One region of the Photobacterium sp. J15 genome, then DNA from elsewhere that is predicted to be linked to it. Evidence: riboswitches for the same ligand, from Rfam matches in the RefSeq annotation. Region 1 holds a riboswitch; each other region holds the start of a gene.
The links. A riboswitch is a leader RNA that binds a small molecule or an ion and turns the genes downstream of it on or off. The one in region 1 is predicted to bind thiamine pyrophosphate.
Positions count from the first base shown of each region.

Region 2: another riboswitch for thiamine pyrophosphate. It lies ahead of thiD (bifunctional hydroxymethylpyrimidine kinase/phosphomethylpyrimidine kinase); the one in region 1 lies ahead of thiC (phosphomethylpyrimidine synthase ThiC).
Region 3: another riboswitch for thiamine pyrophosphate. It lies ahead of thiB (thiamine ABC transporter substrate binding subunit); the one in region 1 lies ahead of thiC (phosphomethylpyrimidine synthase ThiC).

Region 1 is NZ_CAWMUI010000001.1:56,528-64,533, forward strand. It holds rRNA gene AACQ93_RS00275 (23S ribosomal RNA) at 1-790, shown strand, start outside; rRNA gene rrf (5S ribosomal RNA) at 880-995, shown strand; tRNA gene AACQ93_RS00285 (tRNA-Asp) at 1,039-1,115, shown strand; tRNA gene AACQ93_RS00290 (tRNA-Trp) at 1,152-1,228, shown strand; fluoride riboswitch at 1,519-1,582, shown strand; gene AACQ93_RS00295 (voltage-gated chloride channel family protein) at 1,668-3,038, shown strand; TPP riboswitch at 3,142-3,239, shown strand; gene thiC (phosphomethylpyrimidine synthase ThiC) at 3,376-5,301, shown strand; gene thiE (thiamine phosphate synthase) at 5,298-6,548, shown strand; gene AACQ93_RS00310 (HesA/MoeB/ThiF family protein) at 6,538-7,299, shown strand; gene thiS (sulfur carrier protein ThiS) at 7,307-7,528, shown strand; gene AACQ93_RS00320 (thiazole synthase) at 7,529-8,006, shown strand, end outside.
Region 2 is NZ_CAWMUI010000002.1:739,075-747,080, forward strand. It holds gene AACQ93_RS20185 (glutathione S-transferase family protein) at 1-519, opposite strand, end outside; gene AACQ93_RS20190 (glutathione S-transferase) at 532-1,143, opposite strand; gene AACQ93_RS20195 (TenA family protein) at 1,297-1,965, opposite strand; gene AACQ93_RS20200 (ABC transporter substrate-binding protein) at 1,986-2,927, opposite strand; partial or broken gene AACQ93_RS20205 (ABC transporter permease) at 2,989-3,702, opposite strand; gene AACQ93_RS20210 (ABC transporter ATP-binding protein) at 3,824-4,609, opposite strand; gene thiD (bifunctional hydroxymethylpyrimidine kinase/phosphomethylpyrimidine kinase) at 4,632-5,459, opposite strand; TPP riboswitch at 5,548-5,645, opposite strand; gene AACQ93_RS20220 (FAD-binding oxidoreductase) at 5,793-7,385, opposite strand; gene AACQ93_RS20225 (N-acyl amino acid synthase FeeM domain-containing protein) at 7,658-8,006, shown strand, end outside.
Region 3 is NZ_CAWMUI010000001.1:3,400,771-3,408,776, forward strand. It holds gene leuC (3-isopropylmalate dehydratase large subunit) at 1-249, shown strand, start outside; gene leuD (3-isopropylmalate dehydratase small subunit) at 262-864, shown strand; gene AACQ93_RS15165 (DUF547 domain-containing protein) at 1,103-1,891, shown strand; TPP riboswitch at 2,035-2,141, shown strand; gene thiB (thiamine ABC transporter substrate binding subunit) at 2,284-3,231, shown strand; gene thiP (thiamine/thiamine pyrophosphate ABC transporter permease ThiP) at 3,245-4,834, shown strand; gene thiQ (thiamine ABC transporter ATP-binding protein) at 4,834-5,559, shown strand; gene AACQ93_RS15185 (PhoH family protein) at 5,616-6,992, opposite strand; gene rapA (RNA polymerase-associated protein RapA) at 7,301-8,006, shown strand, end outside.

The DNA of each region.
Region 1 (8,006 bases):
GGATAGGTGGGAGGCTTCGAAGCAGGTACGCCAGTATCTGTGGAGCCGTCCTTGAAATACCACCCTTGTAGTGTTGATGTTCTAACTTGGCCCCGTTATCCGGGGTGAGGACAGTGCCTGGTGGGTAGTTTGACTGGGGCGGTCTCCTCCCAAAGCGTAACGGAGGAGCACGAAGGTGGGCTAATCACGGTCGGACATCGTGAGGTTAGTGCAATGGCATAAGCCCGCTTGACTGCGAGAATGACGGTTCGAGCAGGTGCGAAAGCAGGTCATAGTGATCCGGTGGTTCTGAATGGAAGGGCCATCGCTCAACGGATAAAAGGTACTCCGGGGATAACAGGCTGATACCGCCCAAGAGTTCATATCGACGGCGGTGTTTGGCACCTCGATGTCGGCTCATCACATCCTGGGGCTGAAGTCGGTCCCAAGGGTATGGCTGTTCGCCATTTAAAGTGGTACGCGAGCTGGGTTTAGAACGTCGTGAGACAGTTCGGTCCCTATCTGCCGTGGGCGCTGGATGATTGAGAGGGGCTGCTCCTAGTACGAGAGGACCGGAGTGGACGAACCGCTGGTGTTCGGGTTGTGTCGCCAGACGCATTGCCCGGTAGCTAAGTTCGGAATCGATAACCGCTGAAAGCATCTAAGCGGGAAGCGAGCCTCAAGATGAGTCATCCCTGATACTTTAAGTATCCTGAAGGGCTGTTCAAGACTAGAACGTTGATAGGCAGGGTGTGTAAGCGCTGTGAGGCGTTGAGCTAACCTGTACTAATTGCCCGTGAGGCTTAACCATACAACACCCAAGGGGTTTTATAGGACTCCATGAGCACTTGAATGTAGTGCGAGAACATAGTCAGATTTTCCGAGATTGTAAGAATTTTGCTTGGCGACCATAGCATTATGGACCCACCTGATCCCATGCCGAACTCAGTAGTGAAACGTAATAGCGCCGATGGTAGTGTGGGGCCTCCCCATGTGAGAGTAGGACATCGCCAGGCTTCCAATTTAGGTTAGCGTTGTGAACGAACGTTAATCCTGAGTGGAGCGGTAGTTCAGTTGGTTAGAATACCGGCCTGTCACGCCGGGGGTCGCGGGTTCGAGTCCCGTCCGCTCCGCCACTTATTCAGACAAAGTTAAGTCTTAAAAACGACTACAGGGGTGTAGCTCCAATTGGCAGAGCAGCGGATTCCAAATCCGCGTGTTGGGGGTTCGAATCCCTCCACCCCTGCCATCTTTGAAGCCTCAGCAGAAATGCTGAGGCTTTTTTCGTTTATAGCTCCAATTGACAGAGCAGCGGATCCCCCTGATACCAAAAACAGCGCGAGTTAGGGTTCGAATCCCTTCTTCTCTGCCATCTATGAAGCTTCAGATTACGCGTCCCGGTTAAATGCTGGTTTTTGTTTCTGTGACCTTTCCTGCTTTATATCAAGCAAAAGCTATTTTACTGCCTGAAGGCAAAATTTAAGCTTGTTGCTTGCTGTATTTCCCGTTAGCATTCCCTTTTGTTGATGAACAGCCATGTTCATTACGGGTGATGGAGTTCCACCTTTAACCGCTCTACTGAGATGATGACTCCTGCTGTAGTAGGATAGATCCGTCTATGGTAGGGCTAAATCATTTGCCATAACGTCTATCCTGAAGAATTAACTTTGTAATGATAGATAACTGGTATGGCACACCCACTAAGCGCTAACCCCAAAACTTTTGTCCAGATCCTAAGATGGACACTTCTTATAATTCCTGTTGCCGTTATTGTTGGCTCTCTTAACGCCTTTTTCCTTTGGAGCTTAAGCTTCGCTACTGAGACCCGGATTGATAACCCTTGGCTGCTATATCTGTTACCGTTAGCCGGGATTGTGATTGTTTATTGCTACCGGAATCTGGGTAAAAACTCAGAGGGTGGTAATAACCTGATCATGGATGAAATTCATGAGCCGGGAGCTGGTATTCCAACCCGAATGGGGCCGTTGGTATTAATCACAACAGTCATCACTCACTTGTTTGGTGGTTCTGCCGGACGTGAAGGGACGGCCGTGCAAATCGGTGGTGCAACGACGCACTGGCTGGCTCGTTGTTTCAAGCTGAATGAAGCAGACACCCGCCTGATCTTAATTGCCGGTGTTGCAGCCGGATTTGGTGCTGTATTCGGTACTCCATTGACCGGAGCGATTTTTGCGCTTGAGGTGCTGGCTATTGGGCGTCTGCGCTACGACGCGATTATTCCTGCTCTGTTTGCCGCTATCCTCGCTGATGTTGTATGTAGTGCTTGGGGTGCACACCATACCCATTATCGGATCGACTTCCTTGAGACCATTACCTTGTTTGAGCATGCGGTGAAGGTCGATATTCTGATGGTGGCGAAAATTGTTCTGGCTGCCATTGCATTTGGTTTGGCGGGTTACCTGTTCGGTGAGCTTACCCATGCGTTTAAAGATATCTTCAAGGCAACACTTAAAAACCCTTACCTGATTGTGGTTGTCGGAGGTTTGATTGTTATTGGGGCGGTGCACCTGATTGGTAACTATGACTATATAGGCCTTGGTGTGTACTCAAGTCGTGAAGGTGGCGTCAGTATTTTAAGTGCTTTCCATGAAGGTGGTGCAGAGTGGTACAGTTGGTTGCTTAAGTTGCTGTTGACTGCGATTACCTTGGCTGCCGGGTATAAAGGCGGGGAGGTGACACCGCTGTTCTTTGTTGGTGCGACTTTGGGTAACACCATGGCATGGATACTTGGTGCGCCGGTTGATTTATTTGCTGCGCTTGGATTCCTCGCTGTTTTTGCTGCGGCGACTAACACTCCGCTTGCTTGTACCATTATGGGCGTCGAGCTGTTTGGTGCCGACCATATGCTTTATTTTGCGATTGCCTGTTATACCGCTTACTACTTTAGTGGCCATACCGGCATCTATTCTTCTCAGCGAGTGGCTGTACCTAAGTTGTTTGATTTAGACGGAGCACCGACGATTACCCATAAACTGGGTGAATTGCGAGAAACTCATTCATCACTTCTGAAAAATTTAGCGAAAAAGTTCAGTAAATAATTCTTAGGCCGCACAAATGTGCGGCCTTTTTTGTTTGGGCTTAAGTTCAATAATTTATGTGAATTACGCTTGCTGCCTGTAAGGTGCTTACCTATACTCATCACTTAACTTGTCGGAGTGCCATTTGGCTGAGACCGCTTTGCGGGATCCGTAGAACCTGATCGGGCTAATACCTGCGAAGGGAACAAGAGACAATTCATCTGTCTAGCTACACCATCGAAATCGATCGGCCGTAGCCGCAGTATTCAGACGACGCTGTACACCCTAAGTGTATGCCTCTTGTTTATGCACCCATCCGTCAAGCAACTTCCCTCTAATAAGATGAAAGGAAATTGCTATGTCGAATCGCAAACAAGCGAGACTGGAAGCTAAACAATTTATTGATTCACTCACCGTCCAGCCTTACCCGAAATCCCGTAAGGTGTATGTGGAAGGAAGCCGTCCTGATGTTCAGGTGCCGATGCGTGAAATAACGCTGTCGGATAGCCTTGTTGGTGGATCCAAATCAAACCCGATTTATGAGCCCAATGAACCGATACGGGTTTATGACACATCCGGTTATTACACCGATCCTGATTGCGACATTGATATCTATGCCGGCTTGCCTTCTGTCCGGGATGCGTGGATAGCAGAGCGTAATGATACCGAGCTGCTGGACGGGCTGAGTTCTGATTATGCTCTGAGCCGTTTGGTTGATGATACGCTGGATGAGCTGCGTTTTAGTCAACGAGCTTGTATCCGCAGAGCGAAGCCGGGGCATCGGGTTACTCAGCTCCATTATGCCCGCCAAGGGGTGATCACTCCGGAGATGGAGTTTATTGCGATCCGTGAAAACATGGGGCGGGAAAAATATCGAGATTCCACTCTGAATCTGCAACATCCGGGTATTAGCTTTGGCGCAAACCTGCCTGAAGATATTACGCCGGAGTTTGTCCGCCAGGAAGTGGCGGCTGGCCGGGCCATCATCCCTTCGAACATTAACCACCCTGAATCTGAGCCCATGATTATCGGCCGTAACTTTCTGGTTAAGGTCAATGCTAATATCGGTAATTCCGCCGTCAGTTCATCCATTGAAGAAGAAGTTGAAAAATTGGTGTGGTCGACCCGCTGGGGCGGCGATACGGTGATGGATCTGTCCACCGGGCGCAATATTCACGAAACCCGTGAGTGGATAATCCGTAACAGTCCGGTGCCGATTGGTACTGTGCCTATGTACCAGGCGTTGGAGAAAGTGAACGGCATTGCCGAGAACCTTAATTGGGATGTCTTCCGCGATACTTTGCTGGAGCAAGCCGAACAGGGTGTTGATTATTTTACAATTCATGCAGGTGTTCTGCTGCGTTACATCCCGATGACCGCAAAGCGAGTGACAGGAATTGTGTCACGAGGCGGTTCGATTATGGCCAAGTGGTGTCTGGCTCACCACCAGGAAAGCTTCCTTTATACCCATTTCCGAGAGATCTGCGAGATCTGTGCCCAATACGATATTTCCCTTTCCTTAGGAGACGGCCTGCGTCCGGGATCCATTGCTGATGCCAATGATGAAGCGCAGTTCAGTGAACTGCGAACCCTTGGTGAACTGACCAAAATTGCCTGGGAATATGATGTACAGGTGATGATTGAAGGGCCGGGACATGTGCCGATGCATATGATTAGGGAAAACATGGAAGAGCAGCTCAAGCATTGCCATGAAGCACCATTTTATACCTTAGGCCCGCTGACTACGGACATCGCTCCGGGTTATGACCATATTACTTCCGGGATCGGTGCGGCGATGGTTGGCTGGTATGGTTGCGCCATGCTTTGCTATGTCACTCCCAAAGAACATCTTGGATTGCCTAATAAAGAAGACGTAAAAGTGGGTCTGATCACGTACAAGTTGTGTGCCCATGCGGCAGACTTGGCGAAAGGTCATCCGGGAGCGCAAGTGCGTGACAATGCATTGTCGAAAGCGCGCTTTGAGTTTCGCTGGGAAGACCAGTTTAATTTAGGCTTGGATCCGGATACGGCCCGAGCCTATCACGATGAAACTCTACCCCAGGAATCCGGTAAAGTGGCTCATTTCTGCTCAATGTGCGGACCAAAGTTCTGTTCAATGAAGATCTCCCAGGAAGTACGCGATTACGCCAGCAATCTTGAACACAACAATGAGCTGGAAATTAAAGTACTTGATGAACCATTACAGGGAATGCAGCAGAAAGCCTCTGAATTCCGCGCCCGGGGTAGTGAGTTGTACCACCCTATTCAAGAGGATCGTCAATGAGCTCTTTATGTTTGCCCGATAGCCTGACACCGTTGCTGATGCATGTGGAACCCTTGCTGGCTGCTGCTGATAAGTACCAGTTGGGAGAACAGGTCAGTGTGGATTGGAGCGAGTCGGAAACAGTCGACATTCAGTTCGAAGAGCGTCAGTTCAGTCTGGTGTTTAACCCGGATGGGGCTGATATTACCGGGTATAAGGTATTGGATCAGTGGATTGCACCTTATCCGTCGGTAAGTGAAATGCAGCAGCAGGTTGCCCAAAAACCAAATTTAATTGTCAGCGGCCTGCCAACTGAGAAAGGGTGTATTGATATCTGGCACCACAATGGTGAAGCCAGAGCCGTGTATTGTCACCACGCCGGTGCCAGTGAGCCGCAGCGTGCGATGCTGATGGTTGCGCTGGCACTGGATTTTCCGCTGGAGGATGCGGTGACTCTGGCCCGGGCTCATGCTCGTGGCTATATGGAAAGCCACATGGATGGTTATGGTGAAACTGGCTGGCCGATGAGCCGTGAGCTGTTTCCCCGAGCTTTAACGGCTAACCACCCAGAAGCAGAAGACTTGGGGTGGACTTGCAAAGAAGCGGCTGTTGAGCCGTTTGCAGCGACAGATCCGGCGAAGCTTGCGCTATATCCGGTAGTGGATTCGGCCGAGTGGGTTGAGTGCTTGTTGGATCTGGGAGTTGCGACTACTCAACTGCGGATCAAAGATGAAAACGAGTCGACATTGGAAGCTCAGATCAAACAGGTGATCGCAGCCGGCAAAGCACATCAGGCGCAGGTATATCTTAATGATCACTGGCAGCTGGCTGTAGAGCACAAGGCCTACGGTGTTCATCTGGGGCAGGAAGATCTGGATACCGCTGATTTGGTTGCTATCCAGCAAGCCGGTTTGCGTCTGGGTCTTTCTACCCATGGTTATTATGAAATCCTGCGTGCTGCTGAATTTTCCCCAAGCTACATTGCCTTAGGCCATATCTTCCCGACCACCACCAAAGAGATGCCATCCAAGCCGCAGGGTGTTAACCGTTTAGCCTTGTATCACAAGCTGATTGGCGAGGCGTTTCCGACTGTTGCCATTGGCGGTATTGATTTGAGTCGGGCTGAAAAAGTCTGGCGTACCGGAGTGAATGGTATCGCGGTTGTCCGGGCTGTTACCCAGGCCGAAGATCCTAAAGCCGCTCTAGACGACTTTAATCAGCTGCTCGTGCGTCATGAGCCAGCCAAGGATGCAACGGATGCTGAGTGATCAGGCATTTTTGCGTTATAACCGCCAAATAATGCTGCCCGAAGTTGGTGAACAAGGGCAGCAATTGCTGGCGCAGGCCCAGGTGCTGCTGGTCGGTGCCGGTGGGCTGGGTTCTGCCGCGGCTTTGTATTTGGCCGGGGCTGGTATCGGTCACCTCATGATTGCTGATGATGATGAGGTGGACAGTTCGAACCTGCAGCGTCAGGTCATTTACCGCGACAGTCATCAGGGTCGGAGTAAGGCTTTGATGGCTGCCGAGCAAGTGACTGCTCTGAACCCGCATATCCGGGTACGTCCGGTACAGGCTCGGCTGGCCGGGCAGCGGTTGGCAATGGAGATCGCTCTGGCCGACGTGGTTCTTGATTGTTCCGATAATCTGACGACCCGGCATGCGATTAATCAGGCTTGTTTTAGTGCCGGCAAGCCTTTGATCTCAGGAGCGGCGATTCGCTGGCAGGGCCAGCTGATGTCCTTTGATTTTCGCCAGGGTCATGGCCCCTGTTACCACTGCCTGTTTCCACCTCGGCCTGATGTTTCGCCGGAGCCGCAAAATTGCAGCAGCTCCGGCATTGCCGGGCCTGTTGTCGGGGTGATGGGTAATATGCAGGCGCTGGAATGTATCAAGCTGTTGAGCGGAGCCGGGGAAGTCGCTTTCGGGACTTTGCTGCAGTTTGATGGCCTGACCATGGCATGGCAGCGATTTAATTTAACCCAGGATAAACAGTGCCCGGTCTGTGGCACAGGAGAATAAAACCGTTATGACAGCCACGCCGTCAGTGATTCAGGTACAGGTGAACGACAAGTCTGTCGAATGTCCGCAAGGACATAGCCTGACCGCACTGCTCAAGACACTGGATATGCCATTGCAGGCAACTGCGGTGGCCTTGAACGACTATATTGTTACCCGAAGTGAATGGGATAGTACCCAGTTGAAGACGGGCGACCGAATTGCCCTGTTCCAAGCTATTGCCGGAGGCTAAATGCTGACTATTGCTGATAAGACCTTTTCATCCCGCCTGTTTACCGGCACCGGCAAATACGCCAACAGCAAGGTGATGGCGGAATCCATTGTGGCTTCGGGATCTGAGCTGGTGACCATAGCACTTAAGCGGGTGGATATCGAAAACCGGTATGATGATATTTTGGCTCCTTTGCTGGAGGCTGGCGTCAACCTGTTGCCGAACACGTCCGGAGCGAAGAATGCTCAAGAAGCTGTATTTGCTGCCAAGCTGGCCCGTGAAGCGCTCGGGACTAACTGGCTGAAGCTGGAGATCCACCCGGACCCGAAATACCTAATGCCTGATCCGATTGAAACGCTGGCGGCGGCAGAGCAACTAGCCCGAGATGGCTTTATTGTGCTGCCGTATTGCCATGCCGATCCTGTGTTGTGTAAGCGACTGGAAGAGGTAGGTTGTGCGGCGGTGATGCCGCTGGGCGCGCCGATTGGTTCGAACAAGG
Region 2 (8,006 bases), on a different contig from region 1:
TCCACTCCATTCATAGATTCGCACCCACGGCCAGGTGGCGATATCCGCTATGGTGTATTCATCTCCGGCCAGGTAGGCGCTGTGAGCGAGCTGAGTGTCCATAACTTCAAACAGTCGCCGACCTTCATGTTGATAGCGTTCAATAGCTGACGGGATTTTCTCCGGAAAGTAGCGGTAAAAGACATTGGCTTGTCCCATCATTGGTCCGACACCTCCCATCTGGAACATAAGCCATTGAATAACTTTAGAGCGCTTCTTTGGTTCAAGTGGCAGGAACTCGCTGGTTTTTTCAGCCAGATAGAGCAGTATTGCGCCGGACTCGAATACCGTGAAGTTATCGTTATCAGTATCAATAATGGCTGGTATCCGTCCGTTAGGATTAATAGCAAGAAAAGCGGGCTGCTTTTGATCTTTTGCCATTAAATCTAACGCATGAACCCGATACTCAAGTTCCATTTCTTCTAATGCGATAGAGATTTTATGTCCGTTAGGTGTGGCAGCAGTATAAAGCTCGATCATGGCAGTCTCCGTTTATCCTTTGACAGATGGGCGTTCTAAGATTTGTTGGTACCACTCGCGTAGGTTAGGTAAGCTGTCGTCTGGCTCGATTTCCAGATTCTTCATAAATTCGCATAAAACAACCGTTGTAATGTCGGCGACGCTGAAATGTTCTCCGGCAACGAAAGGGGAAACGGCTAACTGGTTATCAATAGTCGGCAGAAATTCAATTAATCTTTGGCGAGATTCATCACCCCATGCCGAGATACATTTTTCTCTGTCCTGATAGATGCCGGTAATATTGCGAAACGCCTGCATGGCAACTAGCAGCCCTTTTAACTCCACGAGTCGTTGCCACATTTCAATTGTTGCTTTCTCTAGTGGGGTATTGCCAAAAAGGGAATGATCAGAGGGATAAGCCTCATCAAAATAACGGCAGATTGCGATTGATTCACAGATGGTCGTGCCGTCGTCCAGCTCTAATACAGGTATCTGAGCGTTCAGACTTTTTGCCCTGAACTCATCACTCAGGTTTTCGCCGCCAAGAATATCTACGTGGACACGGTCTACATCAATGCCATTTTCGGCCAGAAAAATACTGACGCGACGTGCACTCGGTGCCGGACCAAGTTCATAGATTTTCATGTTTCCACCGTTAGTTACTCAGAACCTGATTAAAACTTATGCAGTAAAGGAGTGGTGAGTCAAGGTGAAGCGGGAGAATACCGATGGTGTATTGATTGAATGAGAAAACAGGCTCTTGGTTGAGAGCCTGCTGAAAAGATTAATGATTGGAGCTTAATTATCTGAAGCGTTCAGTCCCTGTTGCCAGAATGCGACTTCCATTCTGGTGGCTGTTTTGAATATTTCGCACAAGCGCTGACCGCGACGACTGTTTAAAGGAACTTCTTCCAGCATCAGATCCAGTCGCTCAATGGTTTCTTTGGCTCCCAACTGGAATTCATCACCACTATATAGCTCAATCCAGCTTCTGTATGGATTGGTTTCAATCGTGGTTTCGCTCCATTCGGCCAGCCATTGTCCGATCACAGCGTAGCCGATTGCACAAGGAGCGAGTGCGGTGAAAAGATCCGTTCGGTCTCCGGCCATTCCGGTATCGAGAACATAGCGGGTGTATGAAACAGTACCGAAATCTTCCGGCTCACCTTCCATATCGGACTCTGTAAGCCCCCACTTTGCGCAGTATTCAATGTGGTGGCTCATTTCGGAATTAAGTAGCGCATTAAGGCTTGGCAGCGGTTCTCGCATTTCAGCCAGAGAGTTTGACTTGAAAACAGCCAGGGCATAAGCGCGGGCATAATGTTTCAGGAACAGAAAGTCTTGTTTAAGGTAATGCAGGTATGCGCTTTCACTAAGTTCACCTTTACCAAGTTGGTGGACAAAAGTGTGTCGGGTGTAGCCTTGCCAGTCTTGTTTGCAGGCATTGATTAAATCTTGATGATTCATTGTCTTTCCTTGATGCTGAATTAGTAAGTCAGAACGTAATCTTGGGCTTTTGGTAGTTTATTGATGATTTTGTGTTGCTTCATAAATGCGGCGTAGTCGTCATAACGTTTGAGCTCTACCGCGCCCGGACGGAGTGCAAAACGTGTCAGAGTGTCTTCCCATGCCTGACGGTTTAGGTCGTTATTCAGGGTATCCGGTGCGTAGGCAATGAACTCTAGCCATGCTTTTTCCGGGTGGTTGATCAGGTAAACAGTTGCCTTTTCAATGGCAGTGTTGAATTTTTCGATTGTTTCAAGGTTGTACTTGTTCGGGTTGGCAACAACAATCAGCTCGTCATAAGGCGGAACACCGTGCTCTTCTGGGTAGAAAGCGGTTGCTTTGTAGCCTTCAAGTTCAAGTTGGTTCAGTTCAAAGTTACGCAAGCCGCCCCAGATAGCATCGACTTTTCCTGAAGCCAGTGATGAAGACAATGCCCAGCCGACATTAATGATTTTCACCTTGTCCATGCTGACATGTGCTGAACGCAGCATGGTGCCGATAGTCGCCTCTTCGTTTCCACCAATGGCGACACCGATGTTTTTTCCTTCCAGGTCAGCCAGTGATTTAATGTCGGACTTATCAAGAACGATCAGTGAGTTAAGTGGTCCGGAAATTAGTGTGGCTGAACGAACCAATGGAAGACCGGCGGCGGCCCCCGAAATTAGCGTGCTCTGGTAAGAAACGGCCAGGTCGGTTTTTCCTGCAGCGACCAGTTTGTCCGGAATACTCGGATCAGCTGGTTCCTGGATCTCGACTTCCAGCCCCTGTTCGGCAAACCAGCCTTTTTCTTGGGCAAGGATGATTGGGCCGTGATTCGGGTTAACAAACCAGTCCAGTATCAGGCTGAGTTTTTCTGCCGCGGCGTTAAATGAGACGACGGAAAGGGATAAGGCTGCGATGCTGTGAAGTAACTGTTTTTTCATTAAAGATTCCTTTATGAAGTGATTATTGTTGTGTGGTTTATTTTTGCGTGTGCGATTAAGCTTATTTTTCCTGCCATGGAATCGCTTTCTTAAGCAGTCTGTCGGCAATGAAATAGAGGCTGACTGAAAACAGTGCCAGGATAAAAAGGGCGGCGAACATTTCGTCCACAAACATCCGGGCATTGGCCTGTAACATCAGATAACCGAGGCCTTCGCTGGAGCCGACCCACTCACCGATCACGGCACCGATAGGTGCGACAACAACGGCGACTCGAATGCCGGAAGCTAGGGCGGGTAGCGCAGCAGGCAAGCGGATGTGTCGTAGAAGTTGCCAGCGAGTCGCCCCCATGGTTTTTGCCAGATCCAGATAACCGCTCGGTGTTTGACGTAATCCGTCATAACAACAGGTTGTGACCGGGAAGAAGATGATCAGTGCTGCCATAACAATTTTTGATGCCATTCCGTACCCAAGCCAAAGCATCAGGATAGGGGCAATAGCAAAAACGGGGATTGCCTGACTGGCTATTAAAATCGGTAATAGCCAGCGACGAAGCGGCGCAAATAACAACATTTGCAGGGCGAAAAATAGTCCCAGAATTAACCCTAGTGCTAACCCTAAAATGATTTCAGAACCGGTTACGAGCGTGTGGTGCCAGAGAATATCGTAGCGCTCAATGATCTTGCTGAAGACAGCAAGCGGCCCCGGCAAAATAAACGGAGGAAGTTCCAGTAAGCTGACAAGACCTTGCCACAAGACGAGCACGCCCGACGAGCTCAATATGGCTCGTTTGCCTGACGCTGATATACGTTTGGTGAACTCTGCTGAAGGCTGGTTTGAAACGACGGAAGGTGTTGGTTTCTCAGCTTTTGATGTCAGCGATGCTGAGATAGGAAGATCAGACATAATCTTTCTCCAGTAGCTCAATGATGGTTTGTTGATGATGAGCTGTTTCAGCATCAAACTGCCTTGGAGGTATTTTCTGCGGCACTTGCAGCTTGGTTAGCTGTACAGGTTTTCCGGACATGATGTAAATATTGTGTCCCAGCCGTAAGGCTTCTTGCGGATCGTGAGTGATCAGCAGAACGGTACGTTCCTTGAGTAGTCGCGCAGAAAGGCTCTGAAGCTTATAGCGTGTAACGGCGTCAAGTGCTGAAAAGGGTTCATCCATCAGCACCAGCGGTTTGTCTTGCATCAGTGTTCGGGCAAGCGCAACTCGCTGGCGCATTCCCCCTGAAAGCTGGTGCGGCATTGCTGATGCGTATTGAGCGAGGCCGACAGCTTTAAGCAACTCATGTGCTTTTTGTATCTCAGGCTGATTATTAGATGTATTGGTGGAGGCTCCGAGGTGAAGGCCGAGGCAGACGTTATCAATAACAGACAGCCAAGGCAGCAGAAGATCCTGCTGCGCCATGTAAGCAATACGCCCTGACAACGGCAGGCAATCTGACGTAATCAGTTCGCCATTCCAGGTGACTTGCTCATCCATCAGCTCAGCAAGAAAACGGAGCAGGGTAGTTTTTCCGCAGCCACTTTTGCCCAGAAGACAAGTCCACTGGTTTGATGGCAACGACAGATTTAGCTGGGAAAATAGTTCCTGTTCTGCATCGTTAAAAGCCAGAGATACGTTTTTCAGGCGCACGGAAACGCCAGGCTCAGTCAGAGCCTGTTGATTAGTATTCATTGTAGTTACTCGGTTTTAGCGGTTATTCAGCTTTAAAGTGTCCGGCAAAGAAATGGTGAACCGGTCCGTGACCTGAGCCTATTTTAAGATCGCTGGCATGAAGAATGGCTTGAGTAATATAAGCTTTGGCATTCTTTACAGCGTCGATCAGTTCATGCCCTTGAGCCAAGTAAGAGGCGGTTGCGGATGAAAGGGTGCAACCTGTACCGTGGGTATTTTGTGTATTGATTCGAGGGGTACTGAGACGAATAACATCATCTGCCAGTATTAATAGATCTGTGCTGTTTTCATCCTGTTCAAGATGTCCGCCTTTCAGCAGAACTGAACGGGAACCAAGCTCGCGTAATGCGGTGATCATCGCATTCATATCCTGCTCAGTCTTTGGTAACTCTGCACCAGTCAGTGCTGCCGCTTCTGGCAGGTTAGGGGTAATGACATCCGCCATTGGTAGCAGTTCAGTTTTCAGGGTGGAAATGGCTTCTTCTTGCAAAAGGAGATCGCCGCTGGTGGCAACCATCACAGGATCAACAACCAGAAACTGGGGCTTGTACTCATGTAGCTTTGTCGCAACCGAGCGGATGATGTTTGCGTCACTGAGCATACCAACTTTTACCGCTTTCACGTCAATGTCACTGAAGACGGCATCAAGCTGTTGTTCTACAAACGAAGGGTCGACAGGATAAATACCGGATACTCCCAGCGTGTTTTGTGCTGTAAGCGCAGTGATAACTGAGCAGGAGTAGCCACCAGTTGCGGAAATAGCTTTGATATCGGCCTGAATGCCGGCACCGCCACCGCTGTCAGAGCCGGCAATAGTTAAAGTGATAGGTGTTTTAGATGGAACTGCCATAGCGACTACCCTTATGTGTAGTGCGCAGGGTAGCAGGTATCGCTGACAAGGTGTCGGATCACTGGTGATACAGTGGTTGGCATCTGAGAGGATACGTTTGCTAGTTCCCTACGCCATTATTAAATGGATCAGGTTCAACGGGTCCCACCGAAGTGGTCTCAGCCATAGGCTCCCCGACTAACATACAGATTATATTCTGTTCAATTAACAGCACTTTAGGCTGCTATTTGTTGTTGCGTTATTCTAACCATGTTTAATGTCATTGAGCAATACAGGTAAGATCTTTCGCTCCAACTTTAATCAATATATGAGAGTTGTACTGATTGGTTGTATCTATGACTCAGTCAGTACAGGCTCTGCTTCCGTGTTTTGAGCTTGTTCACCCATTATGTCACTGGGTTCTGTTTTTCCTGATTCAGGAGAGCCTGTCATCCAGTATTTGCCTGGCGACAAGATATTGTTTGGATCGACAGCCAGCTTCAGGTTGTTGAGCAGTTTCAGGTTAGATGAGGCAATATAAGGTTTAATGACATCGAACATACCTGAGCCGCTGCGGTATGGGCAAAATCCGGCTGTAAGCAGGGCATTATCCAGTTCTTTGTGGAAATCTCGTGCTTTAGCTATTTCATCTTCTGTTTTACCGAAGCGAATATTAGCGATCATGACCACAGCTCGCTCACTGACATTGGTCAGGCTGTACCGCTCTTCATAGCCATATTTTTCGAAAACCTGATGGCAGACAGACAGCATCTCTTTGATGTCTTTTTTTGAGAAACTGCTGACAGCACAAATCCAGCGGAAGCAGGCAGGAAAATCAGAGGTTTTCATTTCGGATGTGGCTTCAGGATGGTCAAGAAGAGTTTTGATCGCGTCATCAGAAGGGATGCCTTTTTTGAGATCGATCACCAGCTGTAGTCCGTATAAGGCCGGAGATTTCAGGTGCTCATTGATTTTACAAAGGACTCCCCAACGGAAATCATCCATCATGAAAACTCTTGCGCGAGGCAGGTGTTGCTTGATGGTTTGTTTAAAGTATTTATAGCGTGCTTTCACAATCGACCTAGGGCCGGCTAAAGAGGTCGTCAGAACCCAGGCTCCGGCAGCTTTAGATGCCAGTTCACCGACAGCACGTGTCATGCTGACTGTATGAACACCGCTGGTTACAACGCCTTTGAGTTTTAGTTCTGCAATTGTTGAGACCATTTCCGGGGCATCGGCTTCATCACGGCACATCACCATGACGGTTGCCTGATATTCCGGCTTTGGCTGAAGCGCGATCGTCATATCAAGGACAATACCAAGGTTTGATTGCGAAAACAGACCGTTAAGAACAGGTCCGATACCATAAGGGTAGAGGTGTTTTGCTTTGCTGGAAGGGAACATCTCCATACCGGTGGTGATGATTTCACCATTAGGAAGAAGGACTCGCATAGAAAGTACATTGCTGAAGCGATCACTGTAATCAGTATGACCAAAGCCACGCTCAAGCAGGTTGCCGACCACACTGGTATGTGAACCGGCAGCGGTAATATCAAGCTGAAGAGAAGAATTAATGTTTGTCAGTGCCTGATGGAGCTGCAATTGAGTAATGCCCGGTTGGACTCTGACATAGGCGTGCTCTTCATTGATTTCTAAAACTTCAGATAAGCGGCTGAGGTTGATAATAACCTGTTTAGAGCGGGTGCCCTGAGCTGTGCCATATCCCCAGTTGCGTCCCTGGGCTACAGGGTGAATTTCAAACGAATATTTATTTGCTGCCTGTACTGTTGCTATTAGCTGTTCTTCGTTTTCAGGCCAAACCACAGCAGATGGGTAAGTTATGCTGCCGTTCAGAGCCAAAGCATATTCACTGAGAGTTTCCTGGTTGTGGTTGATTTGATGGCCGGTGTAGATCCCGGAGAGAACAGAGAATAACGCAGTATCCATATTCGATTTTCCTACTGATGGTGACAAAAAACATGCACCGGTGAAGTTGTTATCTTTATTTAACAATGGGTTAGTGGGGTATTTTGCAGGAAAAAAGAAAATAAACAGTTTAAATCATCATGATATGTGAAGCGTATTGCACAAATGTTTTGTTATATCTGACAATCGTGAATTAATTTGGATAATGGTTTATGAGCAGAACAGAGAATTGCTCCGGCGCATTGTATTCATTTTCTGTAGCCCGGAGGGTAAATTGAAAATCTGGAATCCCTATGCAATATGACAATCTGACAAACCACATTTGTCGAACTGAAGAAGAAAAGATCACAGCATATAATATTCGTTATCAAGCTTATACAACCGTTGGTTATAACCCTGTATCTACTCGCGGCTTATTTTCAGATGAGTTTGATGAGAAGCCAAATAATATTACATTTCTTTTAAAAGATAATGGTAAGCCTTTTGCTACGGTCAGGGGGAGTATATTACATCGTCCACTGGGCTGGGTTGATATTCCCTGTAAAGGAGGATTCGAAACGGAATTTGCTGAACTTGAAGAAGAGTTTGATACCATCATTGAAATGGGGCGCCTGGCGGTAATTCCAGAAAAGCGAGGTCTGG
Region 3 (8,006 bases), 3.3 Mb from region 1:
CTGGACAAGATTTTCATCGAAGCCGGTTTTGAATGGCGCCTGCCGGGCTGCTCTATGTGCCTGGCAATGAACAATGACCGCTTAGGCCCGGGCGAGCGTTGCGCTTCGACCAGCAACCGTAACTTCGAAGGCCGTCAGGGCCGTGACGGCCGTACCCACCTGGTCAGCCCAGCGATGGCTGCAGCCGCGGCCTGCGCCGGCCATTTTGTTGATATTCGTACCCTGGAAACCGCAACGGTAACGGCATAAGGAGAGGAAAAAATGACAGGTTTTAAACAACATACCGGTTTGGTCGTTCCTCTGGATGCAGCCAATGTCGACACCGATGCCATTATTCCGAAACAGTTTCTACAGAAAGTCACCCGAACCGGTTTCGGCAAGCACCTGTTCCATGACTGGCGTTTTCTTGATGATGCCGGGCAGCAGCCAAATCCGGATTTTGTCCTGAACGCTCCGCGCTACCAGGGAGCCAGTATTTTGCTGGCGCGGGAAAACTTCGGTTGCGGCTCATCACGAGAGCACGCTCCGTGGGCTCTGGCAGATTACGGCATAAAAGTGATGATCGCCCCGAGCTTCGCCGATATTTTCTACGGTAACGCCATCAACAACCAGATGGTGCCGGTACGCCTGACCGAACAGGAAGTCGATGAGATTTTCCAGTTCATTGAAACCAACGAGGGTGCCGAAGTTACGGTAGATCTGAAGAGCATGACCGTCACTGCCAACGACAAGGAATACCGTTTTGAAATTGACGAATTCCGCCGCCACTGCCTGCTGAACGGCTTGGATAACATCGGCCTGACCCTGCAGCATGAAGACAAAATCGCCGAGTATGAAAGTAATATCCCGGCTTTTCTTGCCTGACTATTCAGCCACACACCTGAATAGTTGATAAAAGTAAGCAGTAACAAACTCACGCCCCGGTTCATTCTCCGGGGCGCTTTCTTTTCTATCACTTATACCAAACGGAACAATAACCTTTTTTCATCACCTGTTTTCTTCTCCATAATTAATTGCAGAAGAAACAAATGAAAGACATTCGCCCCTGACAGGGTCATCTGGTATACCAAAATGAATAATTTGCTCTGACTAAGGACAGCCCATGCGACTGCTACTTACTTTTATCCTGCTTATCTCCTCTGCCCTGAGCCCGGTACTGGCGGCCCCCAAAGCCGACCTGTGGCCATTCTGGCAAAAAAGCAACGAGACAAACACAGCGATGATTGACCACAGCCGCTGGCAAAAGATGCTGGACACCTATCTGGTGGAGCTGCCCCAACAAACCCTGTTTCGCTATCACGCAGTCTCCGATAACGACAAATGGGAGCTTGACCGCTACATTCGCCAACTTGCGACCATCGATCCCCGTCAGTATTCAAAACCGGAGCAGTTTGCCTATTGGGTCAACCTTTATAATGCCCTGACCGTACGACTGATCATCAATAACTACCCGATCAAATCCATCACCAAACTCGGCGGCTTCTTCAGCTTCGGGCCATGGGATGAGGAGCTAATCACGGTTGCCGAGCAGGCGTTGTCACTCAATGATATAGAGCATCGCATCCTGCGCCCGATCTGGCGTGATGCCCGGATTCACTATGCGGTAAACTGCGCAAGCCTCGGCTGTCCGGACCTGCAACCCGTCGCCTTTACAGCCGACAACACGGAAACACTACTCGAACAGGCCGCCAGCCGTTTCATAAACAGCCCTAAGGGCGTGGAAATCAACGGCAACCGCATTCAGCTGTCATCCATTTATGACTGGTACGGCAATGACTTCGGCTCACAACGCGATCTGCAAAAGCACCTCAACCAGTACCACAAAGGACAACCTCTGCAACTGAATAATGTCAGCTACGACTATAACTGGTCACTCAATGAGGCGAAGTGAGCACAAACTAATTAACCATATAATCTGACAGTTATTTTTCAGCCTGCCCTGTATCGGCACAACCGTCACAGATGCGGATCAATATTCTGCGTACACTCTTGTATTGCGCTGGCAACCAGCGACATAGCGCATTACAATAGCTCTCGTTCTCATTGGGGTGTCCGACCTAAACCGGACTGAGACTGCAACCGCAGAACCCACTGAACCTGAACCAGATCATGCTGGCGTAGGAATTGAGATAATACCGACCACAATCAAGTGTCAGCGTCGCAGCACGATGCCGGACGCCTTTTCTCAACCCTGTGCCGCTCATATTTATCCCCCTTGCGGGAAGCAAGGGTATTTAGGAGCGCATAGTGAACAAACTTCTTCCGACTTTAACCCTGTCGCTGATGGCTGGCTCTGCCATGGCCGCAGAGACCCTGACTGTCTACACCTACAGCTCATTTGCCTCAGACTGGGGACCGGGCCCGGCGATTGAAAAAGCCTTTGAGGCTCAGTGTGGCTGTGACCTGGAATATGTCGCGCTGGAAGACGGCGTATCGATCCTCAACCGCTTGCGCCTTGAAGGTAAAGGTACCAAGGCAGATATCGTGCTGGGGCTGGATAACAATCTGTTGAGTGAAGCGAAGAAAACCGGCCTGCTGGCTGAACATAACGTTGATACCAGTAAAGTCACCCTGCCAAACGGCTGGACGGACACCACATTCGTCCCTTATGACTACGGCTACTTCGCCTTTGTTTATAACTCAGAAAAGCTGGCCAATCCGCCGAAAAGCCTGAGCGAACTGGTTAAGCGTGACGATCTCAGCATCATCTACCAGGATCCGCGTACCTCTACTCCAGGCCAGGGCCTGATGCTGTGGATGAAATCTGTCTATGGTGACAAAGCTGATGCCGCCTGGCAGCAACTGGCGAAAAAAACCGTTACTGTCACCAAAGGTTGGTCCGAAGCCTACAACATGTTCCTGAAGGGCGAATCAGATCTGGTGCTGTCTTACACCACATCTCCGGCTTACCACATCATTGCCGAAAACGAAGGCAAGTATAAAGCCGCTGACTTCAGCGAAGGCCACTATATGCAGGTCGAAGTCGCCGCCAAGCTCAAGAACAGCCAAAATCAAAAGCTGGCCGATAAGTTCCTGTCGTTTATCCTGACGCCGGAATTCCAGTCGGTGATCCCAACTGGCAACTGGATGTATCCTGTCACCGAACAGGCGCTGCCGAAAGGCTTTGAACAGCTGACACTGCCAGCTAAATCACTGGAATTCAGCGCCGAGGAAGTGGCCGCTCAACGTCGTGGATGGATCCGTGAATGGCAACATGCCCTGACCCAATAATGGCTACCGACCTTTGAATACCCGCGTTACCCAAATTCTGCCCGGCATCGTCTCTGCCGGGCTGATTGTCACTCTGGTGCTCTGCGCTATCTCAGCCCTGATCAGCCAGGCCAACGAACTCAACCCGTTCTTCATCTGGCAGGATCCTTACCTGCGCCATGTCGCCGGCTTCAGTTTCTATCAGGCCCTGTTATCCACGATATTGAGTGTGATCCCGGCCATCCCCGCGGCATATGCCCTGTCACGGCGAAACTTTCCCGGACGCAGCCTGTTATTACGTTTGTTTGCCATGACTCTGGTGCTACCTGTGCTGGTTGCGGTATTCGGCCTGCTGGCGATTTATGGTAAGAGCGGCCTGCTGGCTGAACTGTACCAGCATTTCGGAGAATCCCTGCCATTCTCTGTTTATGGTCTCAACGGCATACTGCTGGCGCACGTTTTCCTTAACTTCCCGCTGGCAACCCGACTGTTACTACAGAGCCTTGAAGGGATCCCGTTCGAGCAGCACCAGCTAGCTGCCCACCTTGGGATCAAAGGCTGGCATAAGTTCCGCTTTGTCGCCTGGCCCAGGCTGCGCCAGCAACTGCCCCATGTCATAGGCCTGATCTTCATGCTTTGCTTTACCAGTTTTGCGGTGATCATGTCGCTGGGCGGCGGCCCTAAAGCCACCACGATTGAGCTGGCTATCTATCAGGCCTTGCGCTACGACTTTGACCTGGCCGGCGGTGCCATCCTTGCCCTGTGGCAGATGTTGATTTGCAGCAGTCTGGTGCTGATAACCCAGCGTTTTACCAAACCATTGTCGACCATGAGCGGCTCGGTATCCCGCCAACCGGAGAACTATCTCGACAGCTGGCAGGCAAAATCCTGGGACTGGCTGTGGATCGGCTTTGCTATTCTGCTGGTACTGCCCCCGATCCTGGCGGTTATCAGTGCCGGCCTGAACAGTAAGCTACCGACCCTGCTGGCAGAACCAGCACTGTGGCAGGCCGTAGCAAACTCGCTGAAAATTGCCCTACTTGCCTGTGTCCTGGCGGTCACCGCCGGGGTTGCGATCCTGCTGGCCAGCCGCCAATGGCGAATTGAGAAGAAAACACTACCCGCAGATGGTATTGAGCTGCTCGGCACCATTATTCTGGTCACGCCGGGACTAGTTCTCAGCACCGGGATTTTCCTGCTGCTGCGCCGGTACACCGATGCCTTCGAAGCCGCCTTCTGGGTGGTCGTCGGAGTCAACGCCCTGATGGCGCTGCCCTATGTAATTAAAACCCTCAGTCAGCCAATGCTGCATCTGGCCCAGCAATACAACCCACTGTGCCAGAGCCTGGGCATGCACGGACTGTCACGCCTGCGTCTGGTCGAGTGGCGCGCCCTGCGCAAACCACTGGCTCAGGCGCTGGCAATTGGCTTTGTACTCTCGCTGGGCGATCTGGGAGCGATAGCCCTGTTTGGCAGCAGAGATTTTCAGACCCTGCCGCTTTATCTATTCCAACTGATGGGCAGCTACCAGATGGATGCCGCCGCCGTCGCAGCCTTAATCCTGCTGCTCCTGAGCCTGGGACTTTTTACCCTGGTTGAAAAAATACTGATCCGGACACCATAATGCTGACCCTGAAGCAACTTAGCCACCATTACGCCCAGACAGGCCAGCCTACGCAGGCCGAACGTACGCGATACACCTTTGACCTTGAAGTTGAGAAAGGCGAAATCGTCGCCCTGCTCGGCCCGAGCGGGGCTGGCAAAAGCACCCTACTGGCGATGATAGCCGGCTTTCTGATGCCAGACAGCGGTAGCCTCACCATTGCCGGTCAAGCTATCAAGCACCAACCGTCTTCTGAGCGGCCGCTTTCACTGCTGTTTCAGGATCACAACCTGTTTCCCCACCTAACAGTATTCGAAAATATCGGCCTAGGAATACATCCGGGACTAAAACTCAGCCAGGAAGATAAGGACAACATTCAGGCCGCGGCTGCCAGAGTCGGCATTCAACAATATCTGGATCGCCTGCCGGAGCAGCTGTCCGGCGGCCAGAAACAACGTGTGGCACTGGCCCGCTGCCTGATCCGCAACCGTCCGCTGCTGCTGCTCGATGAGCCGTTTTCCGCTCTGGATCCGGCGTTGCGTAAAGAGATGCTGGAACTAGTACATGCATTAGCCAAAGAGCAGCAAATCACCGTACTCATGGTGACCCACAGCCCGGACGATGCCCTGAAAATTGCCGATAAATGCGCTTTCATTGCACAAGGGAAGATTAACGTTTTCGGCCCTGCTCAGCAGGTGCTGACAGAGCCGGAAGATGGAGAATTAAGAAGATATTTAGGCCATTAGGACTGATATAGAGAGACGAGTTTCCAATATCGAGAAACTCGCCTCTCGAATCTGAATTACAGGTTTTCTTCCGCAAATTCGGCCAGACGGCTGCGGATCACACCGTCGAGATAGATATTGGCACTACCCTCGAAATTCTTGAAACGCTCGACGATATACGTCAGGCCCGAGGTCACCGGAGACAGGTAACTGGAGTCTATTTGCGCCAGGTTACCGGAACAGACAATTTTGGTGCCTTCCCCACAACGAGTGATGATGGTTTTAATCTGGGAGGCGGTTAAGTTCTGACACTCATCCAACAGAACAAAAGCATTCTGGATTGAGCGCCCGCGCATAAAGTTAATCGATTTAAATTGAATATTGGCTTTTTCGTAGATGTATTTCATCGAGCCGTCAGTACAAACATCATGTTTGTGCAACGCTTCCATCGTATCGGTCACCGCTGCCAGCCAAGGAAGCATTTTTTCTTCTTCGGTGCCCGGCAAGAAACCAATCGACTCAGCGATTTCTGGGGTATTACGAGTCACAAGGATCTTGTCATACATCCCTTTTTCAATCACTTGCTCAAGCGCCGCCGCCATCGCCAGGATTGTCTTACCGCAACCCGCTGGACCGGTCAGGATCACCAGATCGATATCCGGATCCATCATCGCATCAAGGGCCATTCCCTGATAGACATTTTTCGGATGGATCCCCCAAGCCTGGCGGCTCATCAAGCGTTCCTGTCCGATATCTTTGATAGTGATGTTAGCGCCATTAATGCTCTGCACCCTGGCTGCAAAATCCGTACTGTCATCAAGCAAGTACTGATTGATAAAGGGTTTGTCGAACAGCTCAGTCGGCAGGGTATGCAACGTTGAACGCCCCCGGGTTTCAGACTGGCACTCTCCGACACGAGCCCAAAATTCCTCCTGAAATTCGTAATATCCTTTGGTCAGCAACCTGACATCATCGATAAGTTGGTCTGAACGGTAGTCATCAACATTGTAGACCCCGGCACCTTTGGCACGCAGCCGCATGTTAATGTCTTTAGTGAGCAAAACCACTTCCTTAGGCGCATGCTCAGCCTGCAGATAGAGCATTCCATTCAGGATCCGATTATCCCCGGCCTTATCAGCAAAGGCATGCACGGTTTCCGTCACTTCATAATCCGCAAAAATGGAAATCTTGCCGAGGCTTTCTTCATGACCGGAAAGCGGAATACCGGCAGAAATCTCTTCCGGCGTTGCATCGCGGAACACATCTTCCAGGGTCCGGATAGCCACCCGGGCATCCCGTGAGACATCACGCTTACTGTCCTTAATGCGATCCAACTCTTCAAGAACCGTCATCGGAATAATGACATCGTGCTCTTTGAATGAATAAATGGCGAGGGGTTCGTGAAGCAGAATATTCGTATCCAATACAAAAATTTTGCGTTCAGCATCGTCCATATTTACCTCCTAGGTAACAAGCAGACAGCAACATCAACTTGCCGTCCTTCTCTTAGCGTACGCCAGAACTACGCAATTACTATTTATGGCCAGAGATAATTAAAGAATTGTGACAGCAGGGGCTGAAACAATTTAGCTGGATCAAGATCACTTTCGCCGTGACCTTGTCCACCGCATGCAGTAACATATCTGCCCTTTTCTACCGGTGCGGATTCTGGCTTACACTTAACCTCAGTGTAGTTCAAAAATGTTAGGGCATCGGCTTAGCATTCTCATTAATATCAAAGAATTAGAAGGTTTTAACCACTATGCCATTTGCTTTGGGTCAACGTTGGATCAGTGATACTGAAAGTGATCTGGGTTTAGGAACAGTTGTCGCTCTCGATGCCCGTACTGTCACCTTGATGTTCTCCGCCAGTGAAGAGAGCCGCCTGTACGCACGTAATGACGCTCCTGTGACCCGCGTAATGTTTAATGTCGGAGATGTGGTTGAAAGCCATGAAGGCTGGTCATTGAAAGTTGAACAGGTCGATGAAACAGGCGGCGTGTTCACTTACATCGGTACCCGTACGGATACCGAAGAGGAAAATGTTCAGCTACGCGAAATTTTCCTTAGCCACCAGATTCGCTTCAATAAGCCTCAGGACAAACTGTTCGCCGGACAAATCGATCGCATGGATCGCTTTGCCCTTCGTTATCGCGCCCTGAAAAACCAATATGAACAGCACAAAAGTCCGTTGCGCGGCTTGTGTGGTATGCGTGCCGGTCTGATCCCGCACCAGTTGTTCATCGCCCATGAAGTAGGCCGCCGTTTTGCACCACGTGTTTTGCTGGCCGATGAAGTGGGTCTGGGTAAGACCATTGAAGCGGGTATGATTATCCACCAGCAGGTTCTGTCCGGCCGTGCCGAACGCATTCTTATCCTGGTGCCGGAAACCCTCCAGCACCAGTGGCTGGTTGAGATGATGCGCCGCTTCAACCTGCACTTCTCCATTTTTGACGAAGAGCGCTGCG